Regions from separate parts of the Corynebacterium sp. H128 genome, predicted to be linked through region 1. Evidence: predicted binding sites of a transcription regulator. Region 1 holds the regulator's gene; each other region holds the start of a gene.

The links. The regulator LexA, encoded in region 1, represses DNA repair genes until DNA is damaged. The targets are predictions, from matches to a motif close to CGAACANNTGTTCG.
Region 2: WG915_RS01320 (DUF222 domain-containing protein) is a predicted target of LexA. The motif match lies at 3,224-3,237, and genes of this name have one in related genera.
Region 3: WG915_RS06685 (error-prone DNA polymerase) is a predicted target of LexA. The motif match lies at 3,225-3,238, and genes of this name have one in related genera.

What each region holds. Positions count from the first base shown of each region.
Region 1 covers NZ_JBBHKW010000001.1:113,020-118,903, forward strand. The annotation lists gene WG915_RS00495 (hypothetical protein) at 1-388, opposite strand, end outside; gene WG915_RS00500 (DeoR/GlpR family DNA-binding transcription regulator) at 385-1,164, opposite strand; gene lexA (transcriptional repressor LexA) at 1,413-2,105, opposite strand; gene WG915_RS00510 (hypothetical protein) at 2,419-2,772, shown strand; gene nrdR (transcriptional regulator NrdR) at 2,882-3,340, shown strand; gene hrpA (ATP-dependent RNA helicase HrpA) at 3,366-5,884, opposite strand, start outside.
Region 2 covers NZ_JBBHKW010000001.1:279,915-285,798, reverse strand. The annotation lists gene WG915_RS01340 (DUF5129 domain-containing protein) at 1-614, opposite strand, end outside; gene WG915_RS01335 (SDR family NAD(P)-dependent oxidoreductase) at 650-2,140, shown strand; gene WG915_RS01330 (GNAT family N-acetyltransferase) at 2,134-2,730, shown strand; gene WG915_RS01325 (cupin domain-containing protein) at 2,727-3,152, opposite strand; gene WG915_RS01320 (DUF222 domain-containing protein) at 3,283-4,677, shown strand; gene meaB (methylmalonyl Co-A mutase-associated GTPase MeaB) at 4,679-5,776, opposite strand; gene scpA (methylmalonyl-CoA mutase) at 5,864-5,884, opposite strand, start outside.
Region 3 covers NZ_JBBHKW010000006.1:10,081-15,964, reverse strand. The annotation lists gene WG915_RS06690 (hypothetical protein) at 1-41, shown strand, start outside; gene WG915_RS06685 (error-prone DNA polymerase) at 49-3,204, opposite strand; gene WG915_RS06680 (MetQ/NlpA family ABC transporter substrate-binding protein) at 3,423-4,286, shown strand; gene WG915_RS06675 (methionine ABC transporter ATP-binding protein) at 4,283-5,344, shown strand; gene WG915_RS06670 (methionine ABC transporter permease) at 5,341-5,884, shown strand, end outside.

The DNA.
Region 1 (5,884 bases):
ATTCGGCTGTTTCTGCCTGCGTCACGCACAAGTCGCGCAGCATGGCCAGCTGGGCAACGTTGAGGCGCATCGGGGGATCGACGAACTGCAGTAGTTGTCCATCCGGCGCATCGATCAGGTAGCGCACTGGCACGGGGCCTGGGACATCCACTAGGTCGAACGGTAGGCCAAACAGCTGCAGCATTCGGCTGAATTGGCTCACTTCCGGGGCGGGGGCGATCACGGAGGTTTCCGCGCCGGCACAATACAGGGCCTGAGCAACGTTGACGCCACCGCCGGCGGGTACGATCGCAACCTCGGTCAGCTTGTTGACCTCTGTCCACGACAGCTCAGATTGCAGGTGGGAGGTCCGGAACAATTCGGGGGTCGTGGCAACGGTAAGGATCATGATGCGATGATTACCTGAATTTCGCGTTCACGCAAGGCATCGACGAAAGATTGTGGGGCCCCGGAATCCGTAATCACAACGTCGATGTCGTCGATTCCCGCGAAACTGACCAAATAATCATTACCCAACTTGGTGGAGTCACACAGCACAACTACTTGCTGCGCGTTGGTGATCATTGCCCGCTTGACCGCGGCTTCTTGGGAGTCTGCAGTAGACAGTCCGTGATCGAGGGTGAGTGCGTTTGTGCCGATGAAAGCGACATCGGCGCGCATGAGAGCGAGGGTGCGTAGCGCAGTATCGCCGACGACTGCCTGGGTGATCGCACGTACTGTGCCGCCGAGAAGTTGAACTTCATCGATGCCTGAATTAGCTAGATTCAGCGCAATGGAGAGGCAGTTGGTAACGATTGACCAATGGCGCGCACTGGGATGATCCACAATGAGTTCAGCGAGCGCGGATACCGTCGTACCGGCATCAAGAAAAATTCCCCCGTTGCGGGAGGGGAGGAAATCGAGCGCGGTGCGGGAAATGGCGGTTTTGGCGCTAGAGGCAGACTTGTAGCGAGTGTCCAGGCTGAACTCTGTAGTTAGAAAGCTCTGTGTAGCTACAGCGCCACCGTGCACGCGGTGAATAATGCCGTCTTGAGCCAGTACGGCGAGATCGCGACGCACAGTTTCCGCAGTGACATCAAACCGTTGTGCTAACTCGGTCACGTTGACGCGGCCCTCGATAGCAGTCAGCGAGGCTATCTGGCGTCGGCGCTCTTCTGCATACAAAATGGGACTCCTTGGTTGGGGGTGAACACGTGAAGCGGGATATCACGTGTCCCGCGGCTTCGTCTGGGGTGTGACGAAACACGTTGCAAACTCCATATAGTGTCCCACAAAACCAATGTCCGATCGGGCGTACCGGACATATCCCACAGTGAAGAGCTCCGTCTGACCCCCTAAACGTGGTTAAAAACCGGTCACGTTGGTGGGGTTAACCGCATTAAGGCTTGCTTAAGGGGTGTAATGCCTGCATATTACAGCTTTCGTAGCACGGAGACGACCTTGCCCATGATCTGCGCGGTTTCGCCGGGGATAGGTGCGAACGCATCGTTGTGAGGTAGCAGCCAGATGCCGGTGGAGTCTCGATGGAACTCTTTAACCGTTGCTTCTCCATCGAGCATCGCAGCGACGAATTCACCCTCTTCGGCAACGGGCTGGGAACGGACGACCACCCAGTCGCCGTCTAGGATGCCTGCATCCTTCATGGATAGTCCCACTACCTGCAACATGAAAAGCTCGCCGTCCCCGACGATTTCTGCAGGAAGGGGGAAGTAATCCTCGACGTTTTGCTCCGCCAAAATCGGGTTACCGGCGGCGATGCTCCCTACGACAGGAATGAAATGGGCGGGGGAAGCAGACTCTGGCTTGTCGGCCTTAGCTGACTTGGAGCCAGGCTTTGGCCCCGCCTTTGGCTTATCCATGCCCGGCATGATGCGGACATCCACTGCGCGGGGCTTGTTGGGGTCGCGCCGCAAGTAGCCCTTTTCCTCGAGTTGACGCAACTGATAAGCCACGGAAGAAGTCGACTGCAAGTCGACGGCATCGCCAATCTCGCGGATGCTTGGTGGATAGCCGCGCAACACCACTGCATCGCGGATTACTTCAAGGATGCGGCGTTGCCGGTCTGTGAGCTTGGGTTGCGGGGAGTTGCGCTTAGTGGGGGCCATGTCTGTTTAATCTCCTGCGAATCTTTGGGGCGAATAGACGAACGTGTTCGAAAACGTGCGAAATTGCATGCAGCCCCAGTGTTCTAGAGCTAGTTCGATCATAACAAGAAAAGTCCGGGTAGCACAGCTTTCCTGGCGGGAAATACTGAACAATTTCGAAAATATGGGCCAAAGCTAGACATTCGAACATAACCGTGCTAAAAATCGAACATAGCAACTAAATTCGAACATGTGAACGAGGTCTAAGAGTTGCTGTCCGAACCCTTCACTAGCTTTTAGACCACAACACCTCAACTTTTTAAAAGGAACCGCTATGACCATGATCTCAGCACGCACAGCAAATTACTCACCGCAGCGCTCTTTGGGTGGTGGGGTAGTACCGCCAGCAGCAACATGGAACGGAGAGTACTCTCGCCCCGGCGTCCAGGTTCGTACTCGCTACACCGTCCAACACCGGGCGACCTGCGCTTCACATGCTGACCATCCGCGGACGTCACCTCGGGATATGCGACGTGCAAAGAGACAGGAGTCTCTTGCTCAGATTGCTTTGGGGGGAATCTTAGGGTTGGCCGCGGTGATCGGCATGGTTATGGCGGAACCGGCCGTGGAACAGCCCTATACGGAAACTACTGTTGCTACCCAGTTGGCAACTGTCCAGGCCAAGTAGCGCCTCTAAGTTCGAATTCTGAAGAAGTGCTGGCTAGGATTGTTGACGCACGCTTCCGGCTTACTGGCGTGTGAAGCAAAATGATCACCTATCTGGGCTGGAGTGCACTGTGTATTGTCCGTTTTGCCACAACAACAACTCGCGCGTGATTGATTCGCGTGTGATTGACGCCGGGGCTGCTATTCGGAGACGGCGCGAGTGCGCCAATTGCGAGGGACGCTTCACTACAGTGGAAAAGGCCGTCCTTCTGGTGATCAAAAGGAATGGCGTCACAGAACCCTTCAGCCGCGAAAAAGTTATCCTCGGTGTTCGACGTGCCTGCCAGGGGCGCGACGTCTCCGATGACGCGCTGAAGCGACTCGCCCAAGAAGTCGAAGAATCAGTACGTAGCCATGGCAGCAGCCAAATCAACGCAAACGATATCGGATTGGCGATACTGGAACCACTGCGTGAACTCGACGAGGTGGCCTATTTGCGCTTTGCCTCGGTGTACAAATCCTTTGATAGCGCTGACGATTTCGAATCCGAGATCCGGTTGATGCGCCGTAGAGCGCGGCAGGAAGACTAGCGAAGCACAGTCGCACCAGCGCTGCTCAGCGCAACTTCATGATGGCCTTCTCGATGCGTCTTGGGGATACGGGATGAGCGGTTCCCAGTTGTTGAGCGAAGAGGCTCACCCGCAACTCCTGCAGCATCCAAGAGATATCCTTGGCCTCTTTAGTTTTATCGCGACCAATAGGAAGAGCCGCCAGCTTCTTGGCAAGCTGGGCTTCGCACTGCGCGACTTGTTCCTGCAGCATGGCATCCCGATCCGGGTCCCGATCCATGTCATCGAGTCGCTGAAGCATCGCCTTCATGTAGCGTGGCAGATGCTTGAGCCTGGCAACACCATGAACGCTCAGTGCGTTCTGTGGCAAGAGGAAAGCAAGCTGGGCCCGCATGTCATCGATCGCTTCGCCAGTCCATCCTGCGATTTCCTCATCGACGCTGATGAAATCCACGAGTGCAGGCGCTAGTGCGACGATCTGTTGTCGTACCCGGCCCGGAACCTCAGGCTTGATCGTAGCAACCAGTTGCTCGAACTCTTCTGGAGAGCGCACTGGGCCCCCGTGCTCAAACATCAAATCGCGTACCGCGGCTACGCGCGCATCATCAATCAGCCCGGGAAGTTGCCCGTGCGGATAGTTGTCTACAGCCACGCGTTGTTTGAGCGGCAGTCCGTTCGCCATGTTCTTGCCTGGTACCGGAATTTCGCGCAGTAGGAGAGTAAGCGTGGAGGTAATCATTGCCCGTTGCGCGTCTGCCTCGGTTGGCATCGCTTCGATAGCTACGCCCTGCTTAGTTACCACTAGCGCCGGGTAAGCGACGACGTTCTGGCCGTCGATACGCGTCACTACTTGGTCGGCGATTGTGCCGTGTTCGGTGGTGCTCCACTTCGCCGCTGGTGGTGCGACTTGCTGGCCCCGACGCGCTGCTTTACTGACAGAATTGCGGATTTTGCCAGCGCATCGCTGTTTGAGCTCGGAAAGATTCTTGTCTGAATCAATGATCGTGCCGCGCTTATCGACGGCAGCGAACGTCATCCGCAGATGCGCAGGCAATTTCGATTCGCTGAAATCTCCCGGGTTGATACCCACCGCGCCGAAGCCACGGAGAATCTCCGCGAGCTGCGTCGCAATTCTTCCAAAATAGGGTTTGAGTTCAGGCAGCGCCCTAGCCGCGAAGTCTGGTGCCGGGATCACAGTGCGGCGCAGCGGCTTCGGCAGGGAACGAATGAGTTCTGTGAGCAGCTCTAGGCGCAGTCCGGGGACTAGCCAGTCAAAACCCTCCGGGCTGACACCGGCGAGCAGTGGCACCGGGATCTTCACTGTGACGCCGTCGAAGGGATGGCCGGGTTCAAAGTGGTATTCCAGATCGAAGGCAAGTGAGCCCTGTTGCCACGTGTCCGGGAACTGCTCTTCCTGCACTTCAGCGGCACCCGCGGCTAAGAGCTTCTCCGGGTCAAAGTCGAGGAGCGTAGGATCCTGCTGGCGCGCCTTCTTCCACCAGGAATCGAAGTGGCGGGCGGTAGTGATTGATTCTGGTAGTCGGGAGTCGTAGAAGCCGAAGAGTGCCTCCTCGTCGACTAAGAGGTCACGGCGCCGCGTTTTTTCTTCTAGACGGGCAGCCTCGGAGAGTTTTGCCGAGTTGTCGTGGAAGAACTTATGGTGGGTGGACCAATTGCCCTCCACCAGGGCATTGCGAATGAACATTTCGCGGGCAGCGACGGCGTCGACGCGGTGATAGGGCACCAGTTTATCGACGACGATCGTCACACCGAACAGTGTGGACTTTTGGTACACCATTGCTGCGCCGCGTTTGGTGGACCAATGTGGCTCCGAATACTGGTGCTTGAGCAAGTCCGCCGCCAGGGTTTCCACCCAGCGTGGGTCGATCTTCGCCACGTCTCGCGCCCACAGTCGCGAGGTGTCCACAAGTTCAGCAGCCATGACAAACTCAGGCGGCTTCTTCGCAAGTGCTGATCCGGGAAACACCATGAACTTGGCGCCGCGGGCCCCAAAGAACTCCCTGGTATCGCCCTCGCGCTGACCTATGTGGGAAAGCAACCCTGCCAATAGCGATTGGTGCAAGGCATCGTCGTTGCGGGCGGTGACCTCTGTGGTCGCCAGGCCTGCGCTTTTGAATCCGATGTCCTTGCTAATGCCACGTAGTTGGCGGACCAGATCCTGCCACTCCCGGATACGCAGGTAGTGGAGGAATTCCTTCTGGACACGTTTCCTGAATTGGTTCCCTGATAGCTCTTGGCTGAGTTCCTGGAGGTAGTCCCAGAGCTTGAGGTAGCTCAGGAAATCGCTATCGGTGTCTTTGAATCGGGCATGTTGCTGGTCAGCCTGTGCTTGGTGGTCTAGCGGGCGTTCGCGCACATCTTGAATGGTCAGCGCTGCAACCACGATGATGGCAGCGTCGAGGCAACCGTTGCGGTGTGCCTCCACCAGCATGCGGGCCATACGCGGATCAACCGGAATTTGGGCGATTTGCTTGCCGATGTCGCTGAGCTGGGGTGCCCCATTTTCCTCACCTTGACTGATAGCACCCAGCTCATGGAGTAGCA
Region 2 (5,884 bases), 170 kb from region 1:
GCAGCCCAGCGGTTCTCCACCGCGTTGTCATAGCGGGTGTCTGCAAGCCCCGCAGTATCGGTCGCCATGCTCGCGCCCGCGAAGAGGCCCGCAGGGATGTTGTTGTCCTTCACCCCTGGTTTGATTGCATCAAGGCTGTCATCCAAGTGGCTGCTTTCGCGCAAATCCAACTGGGCTGCGACGTCCTCGCCAGCGTTGATGAACGCTCCCCGGGGGTCGAGGCCTACTCCGACGATGAGGACGCCGTCTGTGAACTTGTCCTTCCCGATCAAATCGGGTCGGTTATCCCGCAGGTACTCCTCCAGCGTGTCTTTGACGTTGTCCTTGTTCTTGGCAAAAACAATGTAGTGCAGCTGCTGGACAGTGTCCGGGGCTTGGATGCGAGGGGCCTCGTGTAGCATCCGCGCCTCGTCTTCGGCGCTTAAAACGTCCTCAGGGTCGTGGATCTCAGTCTTCTGAATCGCATGCATCGGTGCCGTTATAGCGTAGTCCGCTCGTTCGGGCGCATCGGTAGTAGCAAACAGTGCGCCGCCCACACCTCCACCGACAAGCAGGGCTGACAGCGCGGTGCCGGCCATGATTTTAGAGACAGTTGTTCTGGGCTGAGCGGTCATGAGACCACTGTAACCGGTGTGGTTGACTGTAAGCCATGGCTATCGATCCCGCCGAACTGCGTACGTGTTTGAAAGTCCTGGAGCAGGCCGGCTCTTTGGACGCTACAGACGAGGATTCGCTGACGCTGCAACGGGCGGTGGCGAAGCTGTTTAAGCAGGTGAAGAAGCGGCGTCGTGAAGCAGCGAAGCAAGCCCGGCGGGAGGCAGATGCGGCGGTGCTTTCCACAACCGCAACCGCGAACCCCGCGCGTATCGACGACGAAACCGCCGGCCTGCTCGTCCGCCCCGTGGGCGCAGCACCTGTTGCCTTAGAACGCGGCGCGGTGGCAACACCACAGGGTTGGGCGGGGGCGCTCTACCGTCCGCAGAACTGCTACGTGTGCAAGCAGCCCTACACATTGGTAGATTCCTTCCACCACCAGTTGTGCCCCGAGTGCGCGGCTGATAACCGTGCCCGCCGCGATGCCCGGGTCGACCTGAGGGGGCGACGTGCGCTGCTGACCGGAGGCCGAGCGAAAATCGGCATGTACATCGCTTTGAAGCTGCTTCGCGACGGCGCGGACGTCACCATCACGACGCGTTTCCCGCGCGATGCGGTGCGTCGCTTTTCTGCAGTGGGCGACTCGGATGAATGGCTGTCACGTCTGCACGTGGTGGGTATTGATCTTCGTAACCCGGTTGCCGTCGCCGACCTCGCAGATAACGTTGCTGCCGCCGGGCCTTTGGACATTTTGATCAACAACGCAGCCCAAACCGTGCGGCGCTCCCCTGGCGCCTATTCGAGTCTGGTGGACGCGGAAGCCGAGCCGCTAACTGAGGCACAGCGTGGCGTGGACCTGCAGGCCTTAGGCGCCTCCGCGGATCTGCACCCGGCCGCGCTGGTCGGTGGCTCGGAAGGTCCTGGCTTTGCACGACCTGGCCGTGCAGGACCTGGTTTTGCTGGGCAGCTGGCGGAGTTGGCGATGCTCGGGGGCTCCTCCTCCCCAGCCCGCGTAGCCGACGGCACTGCGGTGGATGCTGGCGGTCTGATCCCCGACTTGGTGTCCCACAATTCCTGGGTAGCCACGGTGGGCGAGGTCGATCCGCTGGAGCTGCTAGAGGTGCAGCTGTGCAACCAAACCGCCCCGTTCATTCTGATCAACAGACTGCGCCCTGCATTAGAAGCCTCGACTTTTAGACGCAAGTACGTAGTGAATGTTTCCGCCATGGAAGGTGTCTTCGGGCGGGGCTATAAGGGGCCGGGACACCCGCACACCAACATGGCCAAAGCCGCATTGAACATGCTGACGCGGACAGCTGCGGGGGAACTTTTCGAGCATGGCATCCTCATGACTGCCGTCGACACGGGCTGGATTACCGACGAAAGACCGCACTCCACCAAGTCACGGCTGGCGGAGGAAGGATTCCACGCTCCCCTAGACTTAGTCGACGGTGCAGCTCGGGTGTACGATCCGATTGTGCAAGGTGAAAACGGCGTCGACCTCTATGGCTGCTTCTTGAAGGATTACAGGCCACATCAATGGTAACTATTAGACCCGCCACTGCAGCCGATGTTCCGGACGTCGCTGCGCTCATGGCAGCTTCCTTTTCCGCCGACGATGCGATTACCCGGTATTTCAAAGGCCTTCCCGGAATCGGTACCGCGCAGCACGAATCCGCGTTGGCAAAGCTCTTCGCGCAACAGCTGAGCATTGAATACCTCCCCTTAGGGCGCGTGGATCTTGCCTATGAGAATTCCGAGCTGCTCGGCGCTGGCTGCTGGTATCCGCCCGATGCGCCAAGCCCAACTGTGCGGGACTATTTCCGGATGTTTGGTCGGCACGCTCCCCTGATAATGGCCCGGGAGTGCTACGCGGACATGTTCACACCGCGGCAACCGCATTGGTACTTATACACGCTGGCAGTGGCACCGGCTGCCCAGGGGCGCGGCGTGGGTTCGGCGTTGCTGTCCCACGGCCTCGCGCGTGCCGACGACGCGGACATGCCTTGCTATTTGGAGGCAACAACGCCCGATTCCCAGCGGCTTTATGAGCGTTGGGGGTTTGTAGCGCAAAGAGAAATCCCCACTCCTGGCGCGCAGCCAAATGAAGTGGGGATGTGCCGAAACGCTAGTTAGTGCTGCTCGTTCGGGTCGTTATCGGCGTCTTCTTTAGTCTTATGAACCGTACCTGGCTTGTGATCAGGTGCAGCGTAGATTGAGTACACCTTGAGCTCCTCGGTGCCTTCATTAACCACGTTGTGCCACTTGCCGGCAGGGACAAAAATAGCCCAGTCGTCTTCAACGACCTGGTCAATATCGAGGCTATCTGCGGAGTCGCCAATCATGACATGGCCCTTACCGGCCTCTACGCGCAGGAACTGGTCATGATCGTCGTGAACCTCTGCCCCGATCTCGCCGCCTGCCGGTATGTTCATCACGGTCATCTGGAGGAACTTGCCGGTCCACAGCGTGTCGCGGAAGTTCTCGTTGTCCGTGGTGGCTTTCTCGATATCTAAGACGTATGGGTGCGGGCCGTGATCCTGCAACAAATCGGACATCTGGTTTCCTCCTGTGTGAGATGGATTCTTTAACTACCAGTGTAGGTAAAACTGCTGAGACTTGTGCCGTTCGAACATATGTGCGTATTGCTTGTGGTCTGTGTCCGGTGGTGAATTTACAATTAGAGCTATGAAGAGTTTCGAACAGATTGCCGAGGTGATCGATGCTGGCGTATGCGGCCAGCTCGAGGTCCTCGCGATGCTGGAAACTCATGGTTGCGGACCGGACCACCTGAAGAATCTACTGCTCTCCCTAAGACAGTTGCAGCGACTAACCGAGCTGACCAGCATCAGATTGCTGCGGGAACTAGAACAACGCTCCGGCTTTCATCCAAATTCCCGAAACAGTCGCAACAAGATGATCCACGCGGGCAGATTCAGCCGTGGCGAGCTGCGGGACCTCACCCGCCTCAGCGCCGAGCTTTTCGACGCCCCGGCCGCCCTCACCCATCCCGACGGCAAACAGGCAACAATGCCGGCAACCCGTTCTGGGATGGCTGCTGGCGCTTTTGGGGTAGCTTCAGCCATGGAGATCGCTCGTGTACTGGACCAAGTACCCGCGAACACGCCAGCCGAAACGCTGGCATGGGTGGAAGGTACCTTGGCGGAGATAGCAACACAGCTAGCCCCGGAAGACCTCCGCAAGGCAGGGCTGAAAATCCTGCAGGGTCTGAACGCCGATGATGAACCAGCCGACGCGGAACGGCAACGGAAACGCGACGCTACCTTGTCCGGCCAAGGCGCAAACCTGATGTCGGGACTCAAAGTGACAGCCACTCCCGAATTGGATGCCCTATTGCGCAGACTGTTCGCAGACTACGGTGGCCCGGGCGATCTTCTGCCCACAGGCGAAAAGGACGCAGATACCCGCACAGCCGGTCAACGCCGACACGATGCACTCGTAGCGGCCTTGGCACATGCACTGCACCGCAATGGCCCGATGCCGCCGACCCGGGGCTGTAGCACAGTGGTTGCGACGATGACTATGGAGCAGCTGCGTGCAGCAGCGGGGATAGTTCCTAGCGACGTGGGAACCATGCTGCCCGTCCGCGATCTCCTGCGCCTCGGCGCAGACAAGAACGCCTTCCTCGCGATCCTGGACGAAGACACAGGAAACCTCATCGAACTTGGGCGCAGCAAGCGCGTGGCTGATATCTATGCCTATCTTGGGCTTGTCGCAGCCCAAGGCGGAGACATGACACCAGGATCGGACCTACCAGCAGCACTGTGCGAAATGCATCATCTAACAGCGTGGCGCTTCGGAGGCAAAACCAGTGGCGAGAACTTGATGCTGGTAGGCCACCGCACCCACCGGAACATCGACGATGAAAAATCCAACCCCGACAAATGGTGGACCTTCTGTTCGGACAGCGGCCAAATGTTATGGCGCCCGCCGCGCGGACAATCCCCCGGGCGGGAAGCACAAGCGAACTTCAATCCCAGTACCTGGTTCAACCCGGGACAGGCACTAAGATTCGGGCTGCACACCCCTGCTGCGGTTCCGCCATTCCAGCATGCTGCCTAAGCTACTCGGAGGCGTGCTCGTCAAAAGCTCGCAAAATGCGTTCCGCAGCGAGGGTCGGGGTGATCTTGCCCGTGCGCAACTGCTGCTCGACATCAGTGCGTGCTGCCACTACTTCTCTGTTGGTAGTCAGTCTTTGCAACAGCGTCTCATGCACCATCGACCACATCCAACCAACCTGCTGCTCACGCCGCCGCTTATCGAACTCCCCGGCCTCACGCATCACACGGTTGTGCTCCAGAATGTGCTCCCAGAACTCATCAATGCCACTGTGATCAACCGCGGACATCGTCATTGTCGGCGGGTGCCAAAGCTCCTTCTCACTCCGAACCATCCGCAGCGCTGCCTGCAACTCCCGGGCAGCTCGCTTCGCGTGTTTGACGTTCGGACCATCAGCCTTGTTGATCGCAACGATTTCCGCCATCTCCAACACCCCCTTCTTGATGCCCTGGAGCTGGTCACCAGCCCCAGCAAGCGCCAAGAAGGCAAACACATCCACCATCTGCGACACAGCCACCTCAGACTGTCCCACGCCCACGGTTTCAACGATGATCACGTCATAGCCCGCTGCCTCAAACACCACCATCGATTCCCGCGTCGCCTTAGCCACACCGCCGAGCGTGCCAGCAGAAGGCGAAGGTCGAATAAACGCATTATCCTCCGCAGACAACTTCGACATGCGGGTCTTATCGCCAAGAATCGAGCCGCGTGTCTTAGTAGACGAGGGGTCGATCGCCAGCACCGCCACCTTGTGACCCTTGGCAATCAGCTTCATACCGAGGGCCTCAATGGTCGTCGACTTGCCCACACCCGGAACACCGGTCAGCCCTACCCGCAACGCGTTCCCGGAATGCGGCAGCAACCGAACCAGCAGTTCCTGAGCCAACACCCGATGAGCAGGGGCGGTAGATTCCAACAGCGTCACCGCCCGGGCGATCTGCGTGCGGTCTCCAGCGCGGACGGCGTCGTAAAGCTTATCGACGTCGATACGCTGGCGCGCCCGCTTGACCATCTCCGGGGCGACCGCCGTCTGCGAGCCGAGATCAGTACCGGCGGTGGTGGTCAACGAGCCAAGCGAGTGCTCGAGAAAGCCGTTATCCACGGTGAATCCACTCCTAAAGTGCTTGCTAAATAGCGCAGACGGCGTACCAGCCTCACCTGAAGCTTGTACGCCGCCCTTGGGGAAAACTTAAGCGTCGACCTTCAGATC
Region 3 (5,884 bases), on a different contig from region 1:
CCTTCACGTTGTTCGGATTCAGCTTCGGGATGGGCCCCTAGGGCGCCGCTACCTAAAGTCCCGCGACCCCCTGCTCAGCCACTCCCCGACGGGGAGTGGCTCCAGGCGATCTGCCACCAGCGTCGGCGCGCCCGCCGCATTCTGAATTATGCCCCGAACGAGCAAGGCCTTCGCGGTACGCGCCACTAGGCGCTGCCGAGACCACAAGCCGGGAGAGATCAAGACGTTAATCAGCCCAGTTTCATCCTCCATGCCAAGAAAGGTCACCCCGCTCGCGGTCTGCGGACGCTGTCGATGCGTCACCACGCCTGCCACCCGAATCCTCCTCCCATCTTCCACTTGGAGCAGCTGGTTCGCTGTTGTAACTCCCTGCTGCGCCAGCGCTGACCGCACTATCGACATAGGCTGCGTATCGGGCGTTACTCCGGTGGTTGCGATATCCGCCACCAGCAACTCAAAGGCATTCATTCCCGGCAGTGCCGGGGCCGAAATCGCCGAGAGCCCGGGCAGCATGCCCTCTTTTTCCGTCGCAGCCACGCCCGCCTCCCATAATGCCTGCCGACGATCCACACCAAAGCAATCCAGGGCACCGGCTTTGGCTAGGGATTCCATGTGAGAAACACTCAAGTGTGCGCGGCGGGAGAGGTCCGCAATCGAGCTCAGGGGAGCCTGGTTCCGGGCGTCGATAATGCGCTGCGCAGCCTCCGCACCCAGCCCGCGCACCAGATTCAGACCAAGCCGGATCGCGCCCTGTGGACAGTCTGCCTCAACCCCAGATTCCGCGACTGAGACCGGCAGGATGCGCACACCATGGCGGCGTGCATCCTGAATCAGAGACTGTGGCGAGTAAAACCCCATTGGTTGGGCACGCAACAGCCCCACACAGAATTCTGCTGGGTAGTAATACTTGAACCAAGCCGAAAAGAATACGAGGCTGGCAAAGGATTGGGAGTGCGATTCCGGGAAACCGTAGGCGGCGAAGGCCACCATCTTGTTCCACAAGTTGTCTGCTATCTCACCCACGATGCCATTGTTTTCCCGCAGCCCCGTGAAGAATCGCTCCTTGAGGGCCGCCATTTTCGCCGGAGAGCGTTTCGAGCCCATCGCACGGCGCAGGGCATCTGCTTCCGCCCCGGAAAACCCGGCGGCATCCCGCGCCATCTGCATGAGCTGCTCCTGAAAAAGCGGTATCCCCAGCGTTTTGCGCAGGGCGGGCTCCAGGCAGGGATGGTCGAAGCTAACCGGATCCTGACCGTTACGCCTGCGAATGTACGGGTGCACCGAACCGCCCTGGATCGGGCCGGGACGAATCAGGGCAACCTCCACCACGAGATCAAAGAAGTTACGGGGTTTGAGCCGAGGCAGCGTAGACAATTGCGCGCGCGATTCCACCTGGAACACGCCCACAGCATCCGCACGAGAGAGCATCTCATAGATGTTGGTATCGGTGAGGTCCAGCTCCCAAAGTCGCACCTTCTGCCCGCGATGTTCCTGCACCAAATCCATCATGTGATGCAGCGCCTCGAGCATGCCCAACCCCAGCAGATCAAATTTCACCAGCCCTGCGGAAGCGCAGTCATCCTTATCCCACTGCACGACCGAGCGGCCTGCCATGCGTGCCCATTCCACTGGCACGACATCTGCGATTGGTCGATCGCAGATCACCATTCCTCCAGAGTGAATGCCCAAGTGTCGTGGTTGCCCTTTAAAGCGGGCTGCCAACTCGAGTACGCGCTCCGGAGGTTCCGCGCTTCCCCGCGACCAGGCATCACAACTGCCCTGTGGGTATCCGAGGGCCCTGCCCGCATCACGGATCGCCCCCTTCGTGCGGTAGGTGATCACGTTTGCCACCTGAGCAGCGTTATCGCGCCCATACTTGTCATAGACATACTGGATTACTTCCTCGCGCCGACCGGATTCGATATCAATATCGATGTCTGGCGGCCCATCGCGATCCGGGGAAAGAAAGCGCTCAAAGAGCAAACCCGCCTGGATCGGCTCTACTGCGGTAATACCGAGGGCGAAGCACACAGCAGAGTTCGCAGCCGAACCGCGGCCCTGGCACAAGATATTGGCACCTCGGCAAAAATCCACCAGGTCCATAACAATGAGGAAATAGCCGGGGAAGTCCAGCTGCTCGATTACTGACAGCTCGTAATCGATCTGCTGCTGGGCCCGATGCCGCACCTCCGCAGAACGCCCTGCATAGCGCTCGACATAGCGCTCCTTGGTGATCTGCCGCAGCCAACTCATTTCAGAATGCCCGGGAGGAACATCCCAGTGCGGCAGGTTCGGGGCAATAAGGTCCAGCGTGAAGGCGCATTCAGCAGCGAGCACCACAGTGTGCTCGATCAGATCATGCGCATCCGGTAGCGCTTTCTTCAGCGAATCGGCGCTCCGCAGCCAGGTGCCTCCCATTGGATGCAACTGTGGTTCGGCGCTTCCCAGATCAAGACGCAAGTTCAGGGCGTTCTTGGCTGCAGCTAAACGCGCATCGGGAGCTGTTGCGGCGTTCGGGACACAAGAAACGATTCCCGGTAGTCCCCAGTTCGCTTGCATCTCACGCAGCTCAGCGAGCCGGTCTGCGTCTTCCGGAATCAACTGCACCTGATGCTCCAGCACAATGTTTTCAGCTCCGAATACCGCTAGTAAGCGTTCAATCGCCGGAAACCACCGGTGATCTACCAGAATCACCCAATGTGCAGCATGTACTCCCAGTTCCTCAAGCATCGGATAATGGGTGTCTTCTTTAGTTCCGCCAGCCATTCGCGCCATCGAAATAACCCGGGATAGTCGACGGTAGCCCTCGGGGGTGCGGGCGAGCACTGTGAGCGGGGCGTCGATAAGCGATAGCTCGGCACCAAAAACTGTTTCAATCCCAGCCGTGGCGGCAGCTTCAGCGAACTTCACGGCCCCATAGAAGCCGTCTCGATCCAACACTCCTAACGCGGGCATGCCTAGCTCCGCTGCCTTAGCAACGAGGTCTGTCGGTTCTGAGGCGCCGACCAAAAAGTTGTATGAGCTATGTGCGTGCAACTCGGCGAAGCAATTTCGTACAGGCGTTGCAATATTCTCCGCAGCAGGCGTTTCCAGATGCAGCACAGATACCGGTGTTTCCACCCGACGGCCGCTGAGGATTCTTTCCAACTTAGACCAGCTCAGCGGGCGCCCATTGAAGCCAACCGGACCGCCATTCCATTCCACGGCATCAGAGTAGCTAAATTAGAACACATGTTCCACCCCAAAGCTCAAGCCTGGCATTTTTGTGATTAGGATCACTTTTTAACCATACTCGCTGCTCAAGGCAGGCAATCCACTCAAGGACAGACCAAGCTTTCTAGACCAAGCTGTACATCTAAGGGGCGCATTGCTAGGGTTTTGAACAGCAATATAGAAAGCTCTGTCTAGAAAAGGATCATGTCATGAAATTCCGTCGCACCGCAGCCCTCGGGCTGGCCACCATCCTCGCCGCTACCTCCCTCACCGCCTGTGGCCGGGGAGCTTCCGACGAAAACACTATTAAGATCGGCACCACCGAATCAGATATGGGCTACTGGCAGGTATTCGAAGACGAGGCTGAGAAGGCCGGAATTGAATTAGACACCACCCAGTTCGCCGATTACAGCACTCCAAACCGCGCGCTCTCCGAAGGCGAAATCGATGTGAATCTCTTCCAGCATCTGAAGTTCCTCTCCGAATACAATACCGGCGCGAATGACACCCTAGTGCCGATCGGTTCCACTCAGATCGTGCCACTGGCACTGTACTGGAAGGATCACAGCAGCCTCGACGGTATCGAGGGGCAGGAAGTTGCTCTTCCCAACGATCCCTCCAACCAGGGGCGCGCAATCAACGTCCTGGTACAGGCGGGATTAGTAAAGCTCAAGCAGGAAGGACTGGTCACTCCGACCCCAGCAGATGTTGATGAAGCTGCCTCCAAGGTCAAGATCACCCCGATCGACTCCGCACAGACCCCTGCGGTCTACGGTGAAGGCAAGCCAGCCGTAATCAACAACACCTTCCTAGAGCGCGCAGGCATCGACCCTACCCTCGCAGTGTTCAAGGACGATCCGAACTCGACCGAGGCTGAGCCATACATCAACGCCCTGGTGGTTCGCGCAGAGGATGTAAATAATGAGAAGATCGCTAAGCTCGTCGATGTTTACCACACCCCAGCTGTCCAAGAGGCCCTCGCAAAGGACTCCCAGGGCACTTCGGTAGCGGTCAAGCGCCCCCAGGAAGAGCTCAAGGCTATCCTGGATCGACTGCAGGCTTCCTCCAAATAACTCCCAAGGATCAATACCCAGTGTCTAACGCTACGCGCCCCGGAACTCGCATCCAGTTCCGGGATATCACCAAAGTCTTCCGCACAGATAAGAAGACCCTGCACGCCATCGACGGCGTCACCTTGACCGTCGAGCCTGGCGAGATCATCGGCATCATCGGCTACTCCGGCGCGGGTAAATCCACGCTGGTGCGGCTGATCAACGGTCTCGAAACCGCGACCAGTGGTGAGCTGCTTCTCGACGACCTGAACATCGTCGGCATGCCCGAAAAGAAGCTCCGCGCCACCCGCCGCGATATCGGAATGATCTTCCAGCAGTTCAACCTGTTTTCCTCTCGCACCGCCGCCGGCAACGTGGCCTACCCGCTCGAGCTGGCCGGTATGCCCAAGGCCGAACGGGACAAGCGCGTAGCGGAACTGCTGGACTTTGTCGGACTGGGCGACAAAGCCAAGCACTACCCCGAGCAGCTTTCAGGTGGGCAAAAGCAGCGTGTGGGCATCGCCCGCGCACTGGCAACCCAACCTAAGCTGCTGCTAGCGGACGAAGCTACCTCGGCGCTCGACCCGGAAACCACACACGACGTACTCGAACTACTGCGTCGAGTGAACAAGGAATTCGGTATCACCATCGTGGTGATTACTCACGAAATGGATGTAGTCCGCTCCATCGGAGACAAAGTCGCCGTCATGGAGTCCGGCAAGGTGGTTGAGTACGGCACTGTCCATGAGGTGTTCTCCAATCCGCAGACCCCCGTAGCTCAGCGCTTCGTGGCTACTTCCCTGCGCAATACCCCAGACCTAGTGGAAGCCGACGAGCTCCTCCGGCGCCCGGGGCGAATCTTCACGATCAACCTCACTGAGGAGACTGGCTTTTTCGCCGCGTCGGCGGACGCGACCAAGGCCGGCGTCAACATCAATATCGTGCACGGTGGCATCACCACCCTGCAGCACCATTCCTTCGGAAAGGTCACCGTACAGCTCACCGGACCCGAAGACGCTGTTGAGCGCTTCTACCAGTCCGTATCCGCCAACGCAGAGGTCGAGGAGATCAAGCGATGACCGAAACTATCCTCGCAGCAAACTGGGATCGCCTCGGCGACCAATTCGTAGAATCCATCTGGGACACCCTCTACATGGTGTCGATCACGATGGTCGTCGGCGGCCTTTTGGGACTTGCCTTGGGCATCTTGCTGTACACCACTCGCTCCGGCAGCATCCTGCACAATAAGGGGCTGTACACGGTGCTGAACATTCTGGTGAACTTTGTCCGGCCGATCCCCTTCATCATCCTCATCGCTTTCATCGGCCCAGTGACCAAAGCGATGATCGGTTCGACCATCGGCATCGATGCCGCTGTGTTTGTCATGTCAGTTGCGGCTACCTTCGGCGTGGCCCGAATCGTCGAGCAGAACCTCGTGGCTATCGACCCAGGTGTAATTGAAGCCGCGCGGGCAATGGGCGCGTCCCCTTGGCTCATCATCCGCACTGTGATCATCCCGGAGGCGCTCGGCCCGTTGATCCTCGGCTATACCTTCATCTTCATCGCGGTAGTAGATATGTCCGCGATGGCCGGTTACATCGGTGGCGGCGGCTTGGGCG